DNA from 2 places in the Bradyrhizobium sp. SZCCHNS3016 genome. Region 1 is predicted to be linked to the other one. Evidence: riboswitches for the same ligand, from Rfam matches in the RefSeq annotation. Region 1 holds a riboswitch; the other holds the start of a gene.

Evidence for each region. Region 1 has a riboswitch for cobalamin ahead of QW881_RS02410 (TonB-dependent receptor plug domain-containing protein). Riboswitches for the same ligand answer to the same signal wherever they lie in the genome.
Region 2: another riboswitch for cobalamin. It lies ahead of QW881_RS20860 (HupE/UreJ family protein); the one in region 1 lies ahead of QW881_RS02410 (TonB-dependent receptor plug domain-containing protein).

Annotation. Positions count from the first base shown of each region.
Region 1 covers NZ_JAUETE010000001.1:514,163-522,119, reverse strand. Annotated here, with positions in the region: gene QW881_RS02425 (hypothetical protein) at 1-250, opposite strand, end outside; gene QW881_RS02420 (SDR family oxidoreductase) at 250-1,107, opposite strand; gene QW881_RS02415 (DUF2336 domain-containing protein) at 1,650-2,762, shown strand; cobalamin riboswitch at 2,951-3,169, shown strand; gene QW881_RS02410 (TonB-dependent receptor plug domain-containing protein) at 3,265-5,346, shown strand; gene QW881_RS02405 (hypothetical protein) at 5,417-5,995, shown strand; gene ilvC (ketol-acid reductoisomerase) at 6,078-7,097, opposite strand; gene QW881_RS02395 (LysE family translocator) at 7,248-7,853, opposite strand.
Region 2 covers NZ_JAUETE010000011.1:31,047-39,003, reverse strand. Annotated here, with positions in the region: gene cobD (threonine-phosphate decarboxylase CobD) at 1-299, opposite strand, end outside; gene cbiB (adenosylcobinamide-phosphate synthase CbiB) at 337-1,308, shown strand; gene QW881_RS20875 (cobyric acid synthase) at 1,295-2,788, opposite strand; gene cobO (cob(I)yrinic acid a,c-diamide adenosyltransferase) at 2,793-3,401, opposite strand; gene cobU (bifunctional adenosylcobinamide kinase/adenosylcobinamide-phosphate guanylyltransferase) at 3,418-3,954, opposite strand; cobalamin riboswitch at 3,990-4,183, shown strand; gene QW881_RS20860 (HupE/UreJ family protein) at 4,302-4,934, shown strand; gene QW881_RS20855 (DUF1636 domain-containing protein) at 4,938-5,333, shown strand; gene cobW (cobalamin biosynthesis protein CobW) at 5,353-6,390, shown strand; gene cobN (cobaltochelatase subunit CobN) at 6,400-7,957, shown strand, end outside.

The sequences.
Region 1 (7,957 bases):
CGGGATCATCGATCAGGTGAAACTCGCGCCCGAGCCGGCGCTGCACGCTCATCACGGCGCGGTCGATGTCGCTGATCAGGCTGTCGCCGAGAACGACGTGCGGGATCTCCCAGTTGCGGCCGCTGCGCACGTCGAGCGCATGAACGGCCGGCACGCGTGCCGTCTCGCACCCCGGCTGCGCGCGAATCTCCCCCTCGACCAGGCGGGTCAGCTCCGCCTGGGTCTTGCCGATGGTCGTCATCGCCGGCATCAGGCCCTGGTCGCCGGCGTCAGGCCGAGCCGCTTGGCAATGATGCGATCGACGGTCCGCTTCGGAAGCACCCGCACGATCCATTGCCTGATAGCATCGGGCGCGATCTCGTAGCGCACCCTGGGCGCCGGCAGGGTCAAGGCGTCGGCCACCCGCGCGGCGATGGTCTCGGCCGGCAGCCCGGTCTTGCCGAGATGCAGCATGAAGCCACGAATCTTCTGCAGCGCCGGGAAGAACGGCGAGGCCTGGTACGCCGACAGGTCGACCTCCTCGGCCTTGGCCCAGATCGGCGTCTTCACCGCCCCCGGCGCGATGACGATGACGTCGATGCCGAACAGCATCAGCTCGCGGCGCAGGCTCTCGGATAGCCCCTCGACCGCATGCTTCGAGGTCGAATACGGCGCCATCAGCGGGTTGCCATTGCGGCCCGCGACCGAGCTGATCATCACAATCCGGCCGCGCTCTCCCTTCATGGCCGGATCGGCGCCGAGCAGCGGCGCGAACGCCTGGGTCGCAATGACCGGACCGATGACGTTCACTTCCATCTGATGGCGAAACTGCTCGATCGGCAGCTCCGTCACCGGCCCCGCGACGGCGATGCCGGCATTGTTGACGAGACCGGCGAGCGTCTCGCCCTTGAGCGCCGCTCGCACCTCGCCGGCGGCCGCCTTCACCGCCGCTTCGTCGGTCACATCGAACAGCAGCGGCGTGAAGTTGGCGCCGAGCTCGCTGCGCAGACGGTCTGCATCAGCCTGCTTGCGAACGCTGCCGAACACGTGGAAGCCACGCGCGAGCAGGAGCTTCGAACAGGCGAAGCCGATGCCGGTGGAAGCCCCGGTGATGACGACGGATTTCATGGTGACCTCAACGATTTGCGCGGCGATTATCGCACGGGATGCGGCGCGATGCTGGCGCTGATTTTTCGCACGAGGTCATCCCCGCCGAGCCCGCCCCGGAACACCGGGAGACGGCACGCAGCGCACGGCGCACAGCAAAATGGCCGCGGCAAGATTGGGATTTAAGTTTCAATGCTTGGGAGGATGACAGCTGACGTGAGATCGATGGCAGCGAGCAAACTGGATGAAGGAAGGTCTGTGACCTTATGAGATCATTAACCTTTCCGTTTCGCTGGCCTGTCGTCACCGCGTCTGCGGGGAGGTGTTCGGGCCTCATTCCATCGCCTGTCCGGCGAATCTCCGGAAGACCGGCTCCAGCTCGTCGTCCCCCCTCTACGCGTATCGCCTTAATTTTCCGTATCCGTGTTTCTCCGGGGTACTACGTCCTCCGACCCTAACGCGTTGTTATCGCCCGTGCCGAAAACTGCTCCGGCCGAGAGCCTTGCAGCGGGATCACAAGCGCGTCGCTGTCGCTCCGGCCATCCGGACAAACGAGCGCGATCGTGTCACAGCCAGAACAGCTTCCGCCTTCAGAACACTCCATCATCACCGAGCTCGAAGAGGCCGTCCGCAGCGGCTCCTCGGCGAAGCGCGTCAACACGCTGCGCCAGGTCACCAATCTGTTCCTGCATGACGGCGAACGCCTCACCGAGGACCAGATCAAGGTGTTCGACAATGTGCTGTGCATGCTGGTCTCGCGAGTAGAGACCCGCGCGCGGGCCGAGCTCTCCAAGCATCTCGCGCCGGTCGACTACGCGCCCGTCGAATTGATCCAGCAGCTCGCCCGTGACGACGAAATCTCGGTGGCCGAGAGCGTGCTGATGCACTCGAGCCGGCTGACCGAGCATACGCTGGTCGAGGTCGCGGCGACCAAGGGCCAGGATCACCTGATGGCGATCTCCAGCCGTCCGCATCTGACCGAGGCGGTGACCGACATCATCGTCGACCGCGGCGAGCGCCGGGTCATCCGCAAGCTCGCCAACAACCAGACCGCGCGCTTCTCCGATACCGGCTATTCCGGGATGATGGCGCATGCCGCGGATGACGACGAACTGTCCGAGATCATCGGGCTGCGCGTCGACCTGCCCACCAAGCACCTGCGCGACCTCTTACGCCGCGCCACCGAAGCCGTGCGCGCCAAGCTGATGGCCTCGGCGCCGCCAGCGTTGCAGCAGGAGATCAAGAAGATCCTCAAGGCCATCGCGGACGTCGCGCGCAGCGACGGCGGCCTGGTCGGCCGCGACTTCACGCTGGCCGAAGAGGCCGTCAAGCGCATGAAGGGGCTGAACGAGCTCAACGATGCCGCCATCGCCTTCTTCGCCGAGACCCGCCGCTTCGGCGAGGTTTCCGCCGCACTCGGCCTGCTCAACAACGTGCCGACCGAGATGATGGCCAAGGTGCTCGAAGGCCCGCGCACCGACATCGTGCTGATCCCCTGCCGTGCCGCCAGGCTGGCCTGGTCGGTGGTGGCGAAGATCCTGACCCACCGGCCGATCAAGCACGCCATCGACAGCGACACCCTGAAGCTCGCCGAGCGCGACTATGCCCGGCTGTCGCTCGACACCGCCCAGCGCACGCTGCGGTTCTGGATGGTGCACAACAAGGTCGAGAAGTGAGCGGGTGCTCACAAGACGCAATCCTCATCAGCAACGACTCGCGAGCCTCCTCATACTCCGCTGTCGTCCCTGCAAACGCAGGGACGACAGCTATGGTTGTCGCAGGCGGCCGGGCATCATCAAGCCGACCGGCCAGCGTTATCGCCAGGAGATCACCGGGCGCCGGATTGACTTTGGTGCGCCCGCACTCCTACGCTGATCGTGACGGTGCCCCTCGACCGGGGCTCAAAAGGGAATGCGGTGCCGGATGCGTCTCGCAAGAGACGAGATCGAAGGCCGCAGCTGCCCCCGCAACTGTAAGCGGCGAATCTCGCGTCATAGGCCACTGGGAAATCTCGGTCCCGGGAAGGCGACGTGGAGGTGACGACCCGCGAGCCAGGAGACCTGCCGTCAGCCGTGGTCACACGCGAGGATGCCGGTCGGGGCGTTATTGGCATCGTTTTCAGGCAGGTCTGCAAAGGTCTGCGTGAGACCTCGTTCGCGGTGACGTGCCACTGACGTCATGCCGAGGTCACTCGTGTCTCCCGTTCCCCATGCCAGGCGGCATCGCGCCGTTCTGTCGTCGCTCTGCGTCCTCGCGTCGTTTGCGCTGCTCGGTGCTTTCCCGGCAGCCGCGCAGCAATCCGCCTCCCCCAACCTTTTGCCGCCGGTCGAGGTTGACGCGCCGCGCAAGCCGGCTGCCGCAGGGCGGGCGGTGTCCGGCGGTTCTCCAACCCGCAACGCCGCGCGACGGCAGACGCCGGCTGCAAAGCCGGCAGCGCCGGCCAGCGCCCCCGTCGCCGTCAGCCCGACCGGCGTTGTGACGCCGGTCGCCAACGTCGCGAATGCGATCACCGTGGTGACCGACAAGGATATCGCCGCGCAGCAGGCCCGCACCGTGCCGGACATCCTGAGCACGGTCCCCGGATTGAACATCGTGCAGGCCGGCGGCCCGGGCGGCCAGACCAACGTCTTCATGCGCGGCACCAATGCCAACCACACCAAGCTCATCATCGACGGCATCGACGCAGGCGACGTCACCAACGGCAACGGCGCGTTCGATTTCGCACATCTGCTCGCCGCCGACATCCAACAGCTCGAGGTGCTGCGCGGGCCGCAGAGCGGGCTGTACGGCTCCGATGCCATCGGCGGCGTCATCTCGGTGGTCACGCGCAAGGGCGACGGACCGGCGCGGGCGACCGCCTCGGTCGAGAGCGGCTCGTTCAAGACCTTCAACCAGAGCGCGGGGCTGAGCGGCTCTCAGGACAATGTCAACTACGCAGTCAACGTCGCGCATCTGCACGCCGGTGACGTTCCGGTGACCCCGTGGCAATTGCTGCCTGCGGGGCAGAAGGCCATCGGCAACGCCTACGACAACGTCACCGCCTCGTCCAAGCTCGGCGTCGATCTCAACGAGGCCTGGACGCTCAATTCGGTGGTCCGCTACACTGACGCCACCCTGCTGTTCACCGGCGACAGCGGCCTTCCCAGCTTTCCCGACGCCGCCCAGAGCAACCATACCGTCCATCAACTGGCGACGCGCGAGGAAGCCGTATGGTCACTGCTCGGCGGCCGCATCAGGAACTACTTCGGCGTCAACTATGTGAACAACTGGTCGTCCGATCTGACGGCCGGCAATCCCGTCGCCGCGGTCGCGACCGGCGAGCGCATCAAATATGACTGGCACGCGGTGACCGAGCTCGCCCCGCGCAACAACCTGATCGTCGGCCTGGAGCAGCAGACCGAACGGCTGAAGACCACCGACCTTTCGGCCGAGAACGGCAACAAGGCCGGCTTCGTCGAGCTGCAGACCGAGTTCGCGAAGCGCTGGTTCGTCGTGGCGAGCCTGCGCAACGACGTCAACGACCAGTTCGGCGGCCATGGCACCTACCGGATCGCGCCGGCGGTGATCCTGCCGGTCACCGAGACCAAGCTGAAGGCGAGCTACGGCACCGGCTTCAAGGCACCGACCTTGAGCCAGTTGCACCAGGATTTCCCGGCGTTCAACTTCTTCGCCAATCCCAACCTCCGGCCGGAGCAGAGCGCCGGCTACGATGCCGGCTTCGAGCAGCCGCTGTTCGACGATCGCGTCCGCTTCGGCACGACCTACTTCCACAACAGCATCACCAACCTGATCAATTTCAACGCGACCTTCACCTCCTACGCCAATGTCGGCCTCGCCACTACCGAAGGCACCGAGAGCTTCGTGACGGCGCGGCTCACCGATCGGATATCGCTGCGCGCGGACTACACCTTCACCCGCGCCGTCGACGCGGCCACCGGCCAGCAATTGCTGCGCCGGCCGAAGGAGAAATGGAGCGCCACCGCCACCTGGCTGCCGATCGATGCGCTGAGCCTGTCGGCCACCTTGCTGCGGGTCGGCGACTGGCTCGATGTCAGCCGCGACGGCATGACCACCGGCCTCGTCGCACCCGGCTATACGCTCGTGAACCTGCGCGGCGACTACGCGCTGTCCGACCAGGTCAAGGTGTTTGGCCGGATCGATAACCTGTTCAACCGTCACACCCAGAACCCGACCGGCTTCCTGGCACCCGGCTTCGGCGTGTTCGGCGGCATCCGGCTCGCGAGCTTCGGCGTGCAGTGATGCAGACCTCCCGAAGCGGCTGACAGCCGCCTCAAAACTGGACTACAATTGCAACAACAGGAGATGTTCCATGACTCTCGACGTCCTCGCCCCCTCTGGTTCCGAGGCTCGCCTCGCGCCCGTCCCGCCGCGGCATGCAGCCGCGTTTTGTTTCGGGCTGCTGACGACCGCCTGTGCGCTGGCGAGCTTCGTGTTCGCCTGCGCGACGCCGTTTGCGGCCTTCGCCGTGATTGCGGCCGCCATGCTTCCGCTGCGCACGGCGCTGCCGGTGATGATCGGCGCCTGGCTGGTCAACCAGGGCATCGGCTTCGGCGCCCTGCACTATCCGGTCGATGCCAACACGCTGGCCTGGGGCGCGATGATCGGCGCCGCCGCGCTCAGCGCCACTGCCACGGCCCGGGGCGTGCTGCAGGCTCTGCGCGCAAGCCCGGCTCCGCTCGCCTTTGCCGCCGCCCTGCTGGGCGCCTACACGGCGTATGAGCTGGTGCTGCTGGCCGCCACGCCCGCACTCGGCGGTGCCGCGAGCTTCACGCTCCCGATCGTCGCCCGCCTCGGCCTGACCAGCGCCGCCTGGCTCGTCGGCCTGGTCGCTGTCAGCGAGATCGTCCGCCTGCTCGCGCCGCTGGCCTCACGCCGCGCGACGTCCTGAAACAGCCTAAGGACTCACCTACCAAACAAAAACGGCGGGCCTCGGCCCGCCGTTCTCAATTCTCAGCAAGTCCTGCGCGAACTCAGTTCTTCGACTTGTCGACCAGCGCGCCCTTCTTGATCCAGGGCATCATGTCGCGCAGCCGGGCGCCGACCTCCTCGATCGGATGCTGGGCGAGCTTGGCGCGGGTCGCCTTGAACGAGGTCTGGTTGACCTTGTTCTCCAGCATCCAGTCGCGTGCGAAGCGGCCGGACTGGATGTCGCCGAGCACCTTCTTCATCTCCGCCTTGGTCTCGGCCGTGACGATGCGCGGGCCGGTGACGTATTCGCCATATTCGGCGGTGTTGGAGATCGAGTAGTTCATGTTGGCGATGCCGCCTTCATAGATCAGGTCGACGATCAGCTTCACCTCGTGGAGGCACTCGAAATAGGCCATCTCCGGCGCGTAGCCGGCCTCGGTCAGGGTCTCGTAGCCGGCCTTGATCAGCTCGACCAGGCCGCCGCACAGCACCGCCTGCTCGCCGAACAGGTCGGTCTCGCACTCTTCCTTGAAGGTGGTCTCGATGATGCCGGCGCGGCCGCCGCCGATCGCCGACGCATAGGACAGGCCGAGATCATGGGCATTGCCCGAGGAATCCTTGGCGATCGCGATCAGGCAGGGCACGCCGCCGCCGCGCTGGTATTCGGAGCGGACGGTGTGGCCGGGGCCCTTCGGCGCGATCATCAGCACGTCGAGATCGGGGCGCGGGTCCAGCAGGTTGAAATGCACGTTGAGGCCGTGGGCGAACACGAGCGCGGCGCCCTGCTTCATGTTGTCGTGCAGGTGCTCGCGATAGATGTCGCCCTGCAGCTCGTCCGGGGTCAGCATCATCACCAGGTCGGCCCATTTGGCGGCCTCGGCGACTTCCATCACCTTGAAGCCGGCGCCCTCGGCCTTCTTGGCCGAAGCCGAGCCCTTGCGCAGCGCGATCGCGACGTCCTTGACGCCGGAATCCTTCAGGTTGAGCGCGTGGGCGTGGCCCTGGCTGCCGTAGCCGACGATGACGACCTTCTTGCCCTTGATCAGGTTCAGATCGGCGTCGCGATCGTAGTAGACACGCATTGTCGTTTCCTCTTTGAGATGGCCGGAATTGGCTGAAAAGTCAGACGCTTGGGTGAGGCACGGGCGGCTGCGCCCGGACGAAATCCGGCCCGTGTCTAGAGCATTTTGGCCCTGCTTGGAAACCCCGATCTCGCATGGCGGCCGCCTCCCTCATGCGTCCATGAAGACGGGATAGAGCGAGGCGAGCAGCAGCACCGCCATCAGGATGTTGAAGCCGCGCACCGCGCGTTCGGAACTCAGCAGCGGCCGCAGCGCCGTCCCGAACAGGGTCCAGGTGATGGTCGAGCCGATCGCCATCACGAAGCTGATCCCGACCTGCAGCGCGACATTGGCAGGGAAGCTGGCGATCGCGGCATAGGCGGTGATGGTGCTGATCACCATCACCCAGCCCTTGGCGTTGACCCACTGGAACAGCGCCGCGCCCCAGAACGACATCGGGCCGCGCGGCGTCGTGTCGTCATCCGGCTTGGCCGATCCTGAGAACGCGATCACCACGGCGAGATAGATCAGGTAGGCGGCGCCGAGATATTTCAGCACCTCCTGCAGCACCGGATAGGAGATGAACACCGTGGCGAGGCCGAAGCCGACGGCGCCGACCATGAAGGCGAAGCCGAAGCTGACGCCCATCATGTGCGGCACCGTGCGGCGGAAGCCGTAGGTCACGCCCGACGACAGCAGCATGATGTTGTTCGGCCCTGGCGTGAACGCCATCACGAACGCGAAGGTGACGAAGGCGATGAGGAGCTGCTGGGACATGGTTAGCCTACTCCCGCAACATCGGGCGGCACGGGCCTCATGGTTCGAGACGCGCCGAAGACGGCGCTCCTCACCATGAGGGGAAACAGCACGCCGCGACGAAG
Region 2 (7,957 bases), on a different contig from region 1:
GGCAGGATCTGCAACAGCGCCTGCGTGCCGGGCGCGGCAACGATCATTTCGGGCCCCGCCACGCCATAGCGCGCAGCAGCCGCTGCACACAGCGCGTCGTCTTCGGCTTGGGCCGGCAAGCGCGCCCAACTTGCGGGCGGGATGGTCGGCACCGGGTAGGCTACGGGATTGATGCCGGTCGACAGATCGATCCACGGCTGTGGCGCATCCGGATAGCGACGGCTGATCGCAGCGAGATCGCCGCCGTGAAGGATCGCTTCCGGCTGGTCCGCGCGCATGCTAGTCGCTCTGTCGTCCATCTCTTTCCTTTACATGTCTTTCCTTCAGCGGAGATCGATGTTCGTCTCTCTCGCGCTCACGGCGCTGCTCGTCGAGGCGGCGGTCGGTTATCCCCAGGTCCTGGTGCGGCGGATCGGCCATCCCGTGATGTGGATGGGTGCGCTGATAGCATGGGCGGACCGCCGCTGGAACGGGGCAGCAGACGGCTTTGCCGCGCGACGAGCGCGCGGCGTCGGGCTCGTCTGTCTGCTCGTGGCCGGCATGATGACCATCGGCCTCGCCGCAGCATGGGTGATGCAGGCGCTCGTCGGCGAGCCGGCCGCAACCATCATCCTTGGTGTGGCGGCAAGCAGCCTGCTGGCCCAGCGCAGTCTCGACACGCATGTCGCCGCGGTTGCAGAGGGACTGGAGCAGGAGGGGCTCGAGGGCGGCCGCAGAGCCGTCTCGATGATCGTCGGCCGCGATCCCGATCGGCTGGATGAAGCCGGCGTTGCGCGGGCCGCGATCGAGAGCCTGGCAGAAAACTTCTCCGATGGCGTCGTCGCACCTGTGTTCTGGCTCGTCGTCGGTGGTCTTCCAGGTATCCTGATCTACAAGGCTCTCAACACCGCGGACAGCATGATCGGTCATCTCTCGGACCGGCACCGCGCGTTCGGCTGGGCGGCGGCGCGGCTCGACGATCTCGTCAACTTGCCGGCCTCGCGCCTGTCCGCGCTGTGGATCGCAGCCGCTGCGGCCTGCATCCCGAGCGCCTCGGCTTCGGCCGCGGTGCGAGCTGTTGCACGTGATGCGTCGAAGCACCGTTCGCCCAACGCCGGCTGGCCGGAAGCGGCGATGGCCGGTGCGCTCGGACTGCGCCTGGCGGGGCCGCGCGTCTATCACGGTCATCTCGTCACCGATGCCTGGATGGGCGACGGGCGCGCCGATCTCAACGCCTCCGACATCCGGAGCGCCTTGCGGCTTTATCGGCTGGCCTGTCTGGTTCAGGTCCTGGTCGTCGCAGGATTCGTCCTGGTCAGGATCCTGTAGCCGCCACGGCCGGCGCGGGCTTGCTCGCCAATGCGAGGATTCGGTCCACGTCGACGTAGCGCTCGAGATGCGCCGCGAGTGCATCCAACGTCGTGTCCACATCGGTCTCATAGGATAAGCCGCTCGTCGTCGCGCCGAGGCCGCGCAGCCAATGGGCGCGCAGGCCATCATCGGCGAACAGGCCATGCACGTAGCAGCCGGTAACCAGGCCATTCGCTGCGATGGCGCCATCGCGACGGCCGTCGGAGAAGGTCAGGAAGGGGCTCTGTGTCGCCGGTCCGTCAGTGCGGCCGATATGCATCTCGTAACCGCGGAACGACAGCTGATCTTCCGTCAGCGTGCCCTGGACCTCGCGCAACGCCTTGTCATCGGTCAATGTCGTTTCGACGTCGAGCAGGCCAAGTCCCGCGACGGAACCAGGTGCTCCCTCGTGTCCGTCGGGATCGCTGATCACGTGCCCCAGCATCTGATATCCGCCGCAGATGCCGAGCACGCGACCGCCGCGGCGCAGATGCGCGATAAGATCGATGTCCCAGCCGGCGCCACGCAGGGCGGCGAGATCGGCGATCGTCGCCTTCGAGCCCGGCAGGATCACCATCGATGCGTCGCCGGGGATCGGCGTGCCTGGCCGCAAAAACTGCAGATCGATTCCATCTTCCAGCCGCAACGGATCGAACTCGTCGAAATTGGAAATGCGCGGGTAGGCGAGGATGACGACCTTCGGCCGTTGTCCTCCCGATGATCCGCGTTCAGCCAGGCCAAGCGCGTCCTCCGCTGGCAGGCGGCGCGCATCCGGAAAATGCGGAATGAGCCCGAGCGATGTCCAGCCCGTCCGCTGCGCAATCTCGTTCATGCCCGACGCAAACAAGGCCGGATCGCCGCGAAACTTGTTGACGAGGAAACCTGCCACGCGCGCGGCATCGTCCGGCGGGATCACAGTCTTGGTGCCGACCACGCTTGCAATCACGCCGCCCCGATCGATATCGCCGATCAGCACCACCGGAATCTGCGTCGCTTGCGCAAAGCCCATGTTGGCGATGTCGCCCGCGCGCAGGTTGATCTCGGAGGCGGAGCCTGCGCCTTCGACCAGCACGATGTCGGCATCCGCTGCGAGGTGATGGAAGCTGTCGAGCACGGCCGCCATCAGTTGCGGCTTCATCGCCTGATAGGCGGATGCCTTGGCGTTGCCGATGACGCGACCCTGGACCACGACCTGCGAGCCGATCTCGCTCTGCGGTTTCAGCAGCACCGGGTTCATGTGCACCGTCATCGGCCGCCGCGCCGCGCGCGCCTGCAGCGCCTGGGCACGGCCGATCTCGCCGCCATCAGCGGTGACGGCGGCGTTGTTCGACATGTTCTGCGGCTTGAACGGCGCCACCTTGAGGCCGCGCAATGTCAGCGCGCGCGCGAGCCCCGCGACGATCAGCGATTTGCCGACGTCGGAACCGGTGCCCTGGAACATGATGGCGCGCGCGCTCATGAGCCTAGTACTCGATGCCTTCCTGCGCCTTCACGCCGGCTGCGAAGTGATGCTTCACGAGGTTCATCTCGGTGACGAGATCGGCGGCCTCGATCAGCTCCGGCTTGGCGTTGCGCCCGGTGACGACGACGTGCAGATCGGGACGGCGCCCTGCCAGCGTGGCGACGACGTCTGCGATATCAAGGTGATCATAGCGCAGCGCGATGTTGAGCTCATCGAGGACGAGCAACCGGATCGACGGATCCGCCATCAGCTCCTTTGCCTTCGCCCAGGCGCGCTCCGCCGCGGCGACGTCGCGCGCCCGATCCTGCGTCTCCCACGTAAAGCCTTCCCCGAGCGTGTGCCACGACACCTGATCGCCGAACTTCTCGATCGCCTTGCGCTCGCCGGTTTCCCACGCGCCCTTGCCGAACTGCACGACGCCGATGCGAAAACCGCGACCGAGTGCGCGCAGCATCAAGCCCCACGCCGCCGTCGATTTGCCCTTGCCCTTGCCGGTGTGAACGATCAGCAGGCCCTTCTCCACGGTCTTGGAGGCGACCTCAGCATCCTGCACCGCTTTGCGGTTCTCCATCTTCGCTTTGTGGCGTGAATCGTCGGCGCTTCCGGTCATCGACATTTTCTCCTAGTCACTTCAACGTCAGCGGCAGTCCCGCCGCCATCAGGATCACGCGATCGGCCACGGCCGCGACGTCCTGGTTCAGTCGCCCCTGGGCATCGCGAAAGGCGCGCGCGAGCGCGTTGTCCGGCACGATGCCAAGTCCAACTTCGTTGGACACGGCCACGATCGGGCCATGCGCGTTCCTGAGCGCGTCGATCAACTCGGCTGATCTTGCCGCCACGTCCATGTCGGCGAACATCACATTGCTGAGCCACAGCGTCAGGCAATCGATCAGCATCGGCACGCTCGAATTTGCCCGTGCACGGACCAGGCCTGCAAGATCATGTGTGGTCTCCAACGTCTGCCATCCCTCGGTGCGGCGCGCCTTGTGCTGCGCGATTCGGTCCTTCATCTCATCGTCGAACGCCTGCGCGGTCGCAACATAGGTCCAAGGTGCGGGAAAGGCGGTCACGAGCGCCTCGGCATGACGGCTCTTGCCGGAACGCGCGCCGCCGAGCACCAGGGTCAGGCGCGGCAGGGCGGGATGCGGGCGGGCGGGGACCATGGGGGACGATTCCGATTGACGGGCTTTGGCGCGACCCGTATCTAACAGATGACGGTTCTCCGAAAGGAGAGATTTAGGGAACACGGTGCGGGTTCTTGACCCAAGGCCGTGGCTGCCCCCGCAACTGTAATCGGCGAGTGTGAGGCCAAGACACCACTGGGAAACCGGGAAGGTGGCTTCACGCGGTGACCCGAGAGCCAGGAGACCTGCCGTCGACATTGCTGTTGGCCGACCCGTCGCGCGGGGAGTCGCGATGCTGGTTCTGATCCCGCCGGGATGGGTGGGATGCCGTCGGATGCAGCGCATCGTCCGGTCCTCTGGGGAGCCGGCAAGCGACGGAGACGGCCATGAAGTTGACCCGTACCACGACCTTTGCAGCCGCGAGCCTGGTGCTGCTCGCCGCCGATCCCGCCTTCGCGCATCACATGATGGGGGGCAAGCTGCCGCAGACGTTTGCGCAGGGCCTGCTGTCCGGCCTCGGCCATCCTGTGATCGGAATCGACCATCTGGCCGCCATCGTCGGTGCGGGCATCGTCGCAGCATTTCTGGGCCGCGGCTTCGCGCCGGTGCTCGCCTTCACCACCGCGATGATCGCGGGCGTCGGTCTTCATGTGGCCAAGGCCAACATCCCGGCTGCCGAGCTGCTGGTCGGCCTGACCACCGCCGTGGTCGGTCTGGTGGTGGTGATGCGTGGCGGTTTCGGCGTGCTGCCCGTCGCCGGCCTGTTCGCTGTGACCGGCCTCGTCCACGGCTATGCGCTGGGTGAATCGATCGTCGGGGCAGAGAACACCCCGCTCGGGGCCTATCTCGCCGGCCTGCTCGTGATCCAGACCCTCATCGCCGCCGGCGCGTTCCTCGGCACCAGGCTGCTGTCGGCGAAGGCCAAAGCGGCTGCGCCGCTGGCGCTGCGGCTCGCGGGCGCTGCCATCGTGCTGGTGGGGGGCGTCGCCGCGGCGACGGCGGCCGGCGTGATCGGCTGATTGATGACCGCATCAGAGACTGGTGAGACGACGCTGTTCGTCTGCGTCACCTGCCGTTCGCAGGGGACGGAACCTACGCCGCCTGATCAGCCGCGGGCCGGAGCCCGTTTGCTCGCCGCGATCGAGACGTTGCCGACCGCGCAGCGCGCCGGTGTCGCCGTGGTCGGCGTCGAGTGCCTGTCCAACTGCAATCGTGCGTGCACGGTTGCAGTGACGGCGCCGGGCAAATGGACCTATGTGCTCGGCGCGCTCGATCCGGATCTGCATGTTCAGGATGTGCTGACATTCGCCCAGCTGCATCAGCGCCATGACGCCGGCCTGCCGGCCTGGCGCGAGCGTCCCGAATACATCCGCAAGAACACCGTTGCGCGCGTTCCCGCGCTGTCAGCACCACGCTGAAACGAGAGATCGTATCGCCATGACGAAGTCGTTCGCCAAGACGCCTTGCACCATCGTCACCGGTTTCCTCGGCGCCGGCAAGACCACGCTGGTGCGCAACCTGATCGAGACCGCGAACGGTCGCCGGCTCGCCATCATCGTCAACGAGTTCGGCGATGTCGGCATCGACGGCGACATCCTGAAGGGTTGCGGCGTGCCGGATTGTCCGGAGGATCGCATCGTCGAGCTGTCGAACGGCTGCCTGTGCTGCACCGTTGCCGATGATTTCGTGCCCGCGCTCAGGAGCCTGCTGGATCAGAAGGAGCCGCCGGAGCATATCGTGATCGAGACCTCGGGGCTGGCGCTGCCGAAGCCGCTGGTGCAGGCCTTCAATTGGCCCGAGATCGCGACGCGCGTCACCGTCGACGGCGTCGTTGCGGTCGTCGATGGTCCGGCGGTGGTCGCGGGACGCTTCGCCGATGATCCCGAGGCGCTCGCCGCGCAGCGCGCCAGTGATGCTTCGCTCGATCACGACAACCCGCTGGAGGAGGTCTACGAGGATCAGCTGCTGTGCGCCGATCTCGTCGTGATGAACAAGAGCGACCTGATGAGCGAGGAGCAGCGCAAGGATGTCGCGGCCGAGATCGCGGCGAAGGTGCAGCGTGCCGTCAAGGTGATCGCGACGGAGCACGGCAGGCTGTCGGCTTCAATTCTGCTCGGGCTCGGTGCCGCAGCGGAGGACGATCTCGCGGCCCGACCGTCACATCACGACAACGAGGCCGAGCACGATCACGACGATTTCGAGAGTTTCGTGCTCGACGTTCCGGCGCAGGCTTCGCCCGATGCGCTCGTCGACCGCATCGCGGCCGCCGTCGACGCGCATGATGTGTTGCGGGTGAAAGGGTTCGTGGAAGTCGCCGGCAAGCCGCTGCGCCTCCTGGTGCAGGCCGTTGGCAGCCGCATCCAGCATCAGTTCGAGCGCCCGTGGCGCTCGGGCGAATCGCGGCAGGGGCGGCTGGTGATCATCGGCGAGCGCGGCCTCGATGCCGCTGCCATCCAGAGCCTGATCACAGGATAGGCGTCACCGATGCACCTGCTGGCGACAACGGGCGCGGATCTCGACGACCTCGAACAGGCCGTGGATCTTGCACAGTCGCCGGCCGAGATCGTCGTGCTGTCGTTCTCGGACACCGACCTCTCGGCGCTGGCCGAGGCCTGGACCGCGTCGTCGGATGAGCTGCTGAGCCTGCGCCTCGCCAGCTTGAAACGGCTGAAGCATCCGATGTCGGTCGATCTCTATGTCGACCGCGTCGTGCTGGGCGCGCGCGCCGTCGTCGTGCGCTGTCTCGGCGGGCTCGACTATTGGCGCTACGGGCTGGAGCGCATCGCATCGGTCTGCCGCAGCCGCAACATCCCGTTTGCGGCACTGCCGGGTGACGATCGCGCCGACGAGAGGCTCGATGCGCTCTCGACCCTGCCGAAGGACGCGACCTCGCGTCTCTACGGCTATCTGCACGAGGGCGGCGTCGGCAATGCGCGCGAGGCCCTGCGCTATCTCGCGACGCTGCTCGGGCGCGACGCGCATTTTGCGGAGCCGGTCGCGATCGGTTCGATCGTCGGCTTCATGCCCGATCGCGGAGCCGTCGGCATCGATGATCTCTGCGGCCACAATGATGCGCGGCCCACCGCGTTGATCGTGTTCTACCGTGCGGGCCTGCTCGCCGCCGATACGGCGGGGATCGCGGAGCTGATGCGGGCGCTCGAAGGTGAAGGGCTGGCGGCAGTCGCGGTCGCGGTGACCAGCCTGAAGGATCCCAACATCGGGGATGCACTGGCGCGACTCGTCCAGCGCCGGCGTCCTGCGATCATTTTGAACGCCACCGCGTTCTCGGCGCTGCGCGACGACGGCGCCACGGTGCTCGACGTGGCCGATGCACCAGTTCTGCAAATCATCCAGGCGCAGAGCACGGAAGAGGCCTGGGCCTCGTCGGCGCGCGGACTGTCGCCGACGGATCTGGCCATGAATGTCGTTCTGCCGGAGCTCGACGGCCGGCTGTTGGCACGCCCGATTGCGTTCAAGGGCGAAACGCCCGCGGATGAGCGTCTGCAGTTCGGCACGATGCGCTATGTGCCCCGACACGACCGCATCGCTTACGTCGCTCGGCTCGCGGCGCGATGGGCGCGGCTGCGGGCGCTGCCGGCAAGCGAGCGGCGCGTGGCGCTGCTGCTCTCCGACTATCCGGCGCGCGGCGGGCGCCGCGGCTACGCTGTCGGTCTCGACACCAGCGGAAGCGCTGCCGCCATTGCGCGGCAGTTGGCGGAGGCGGGGTACGATATCGGCCGCGCAGCTCCGACCGCCGAAGATGTCGACGCGCTGCTGCGGGACGAGGCAGATGAGCTCGTGGTGCCGCTCGCGGCCTATCGGTGTGCTCTGGCGCTGTTGCCGGACGATCTGCAGCGTGCCTTGCATGACAATTGGGGAGAGGCGGAAGCCGACCCGGCGGTTCGAGATGGCGCCTTTCGTTTTTCGGTGCTGCACGCCGGAAAACTCTCGATCCTGCTACAGCCGGATCGTGGCAATCGCGCCGATCGCAAGTCCGGCTACCATGACACGAGCGTGCCTCCGCGGCACGCCTATGTCGCGC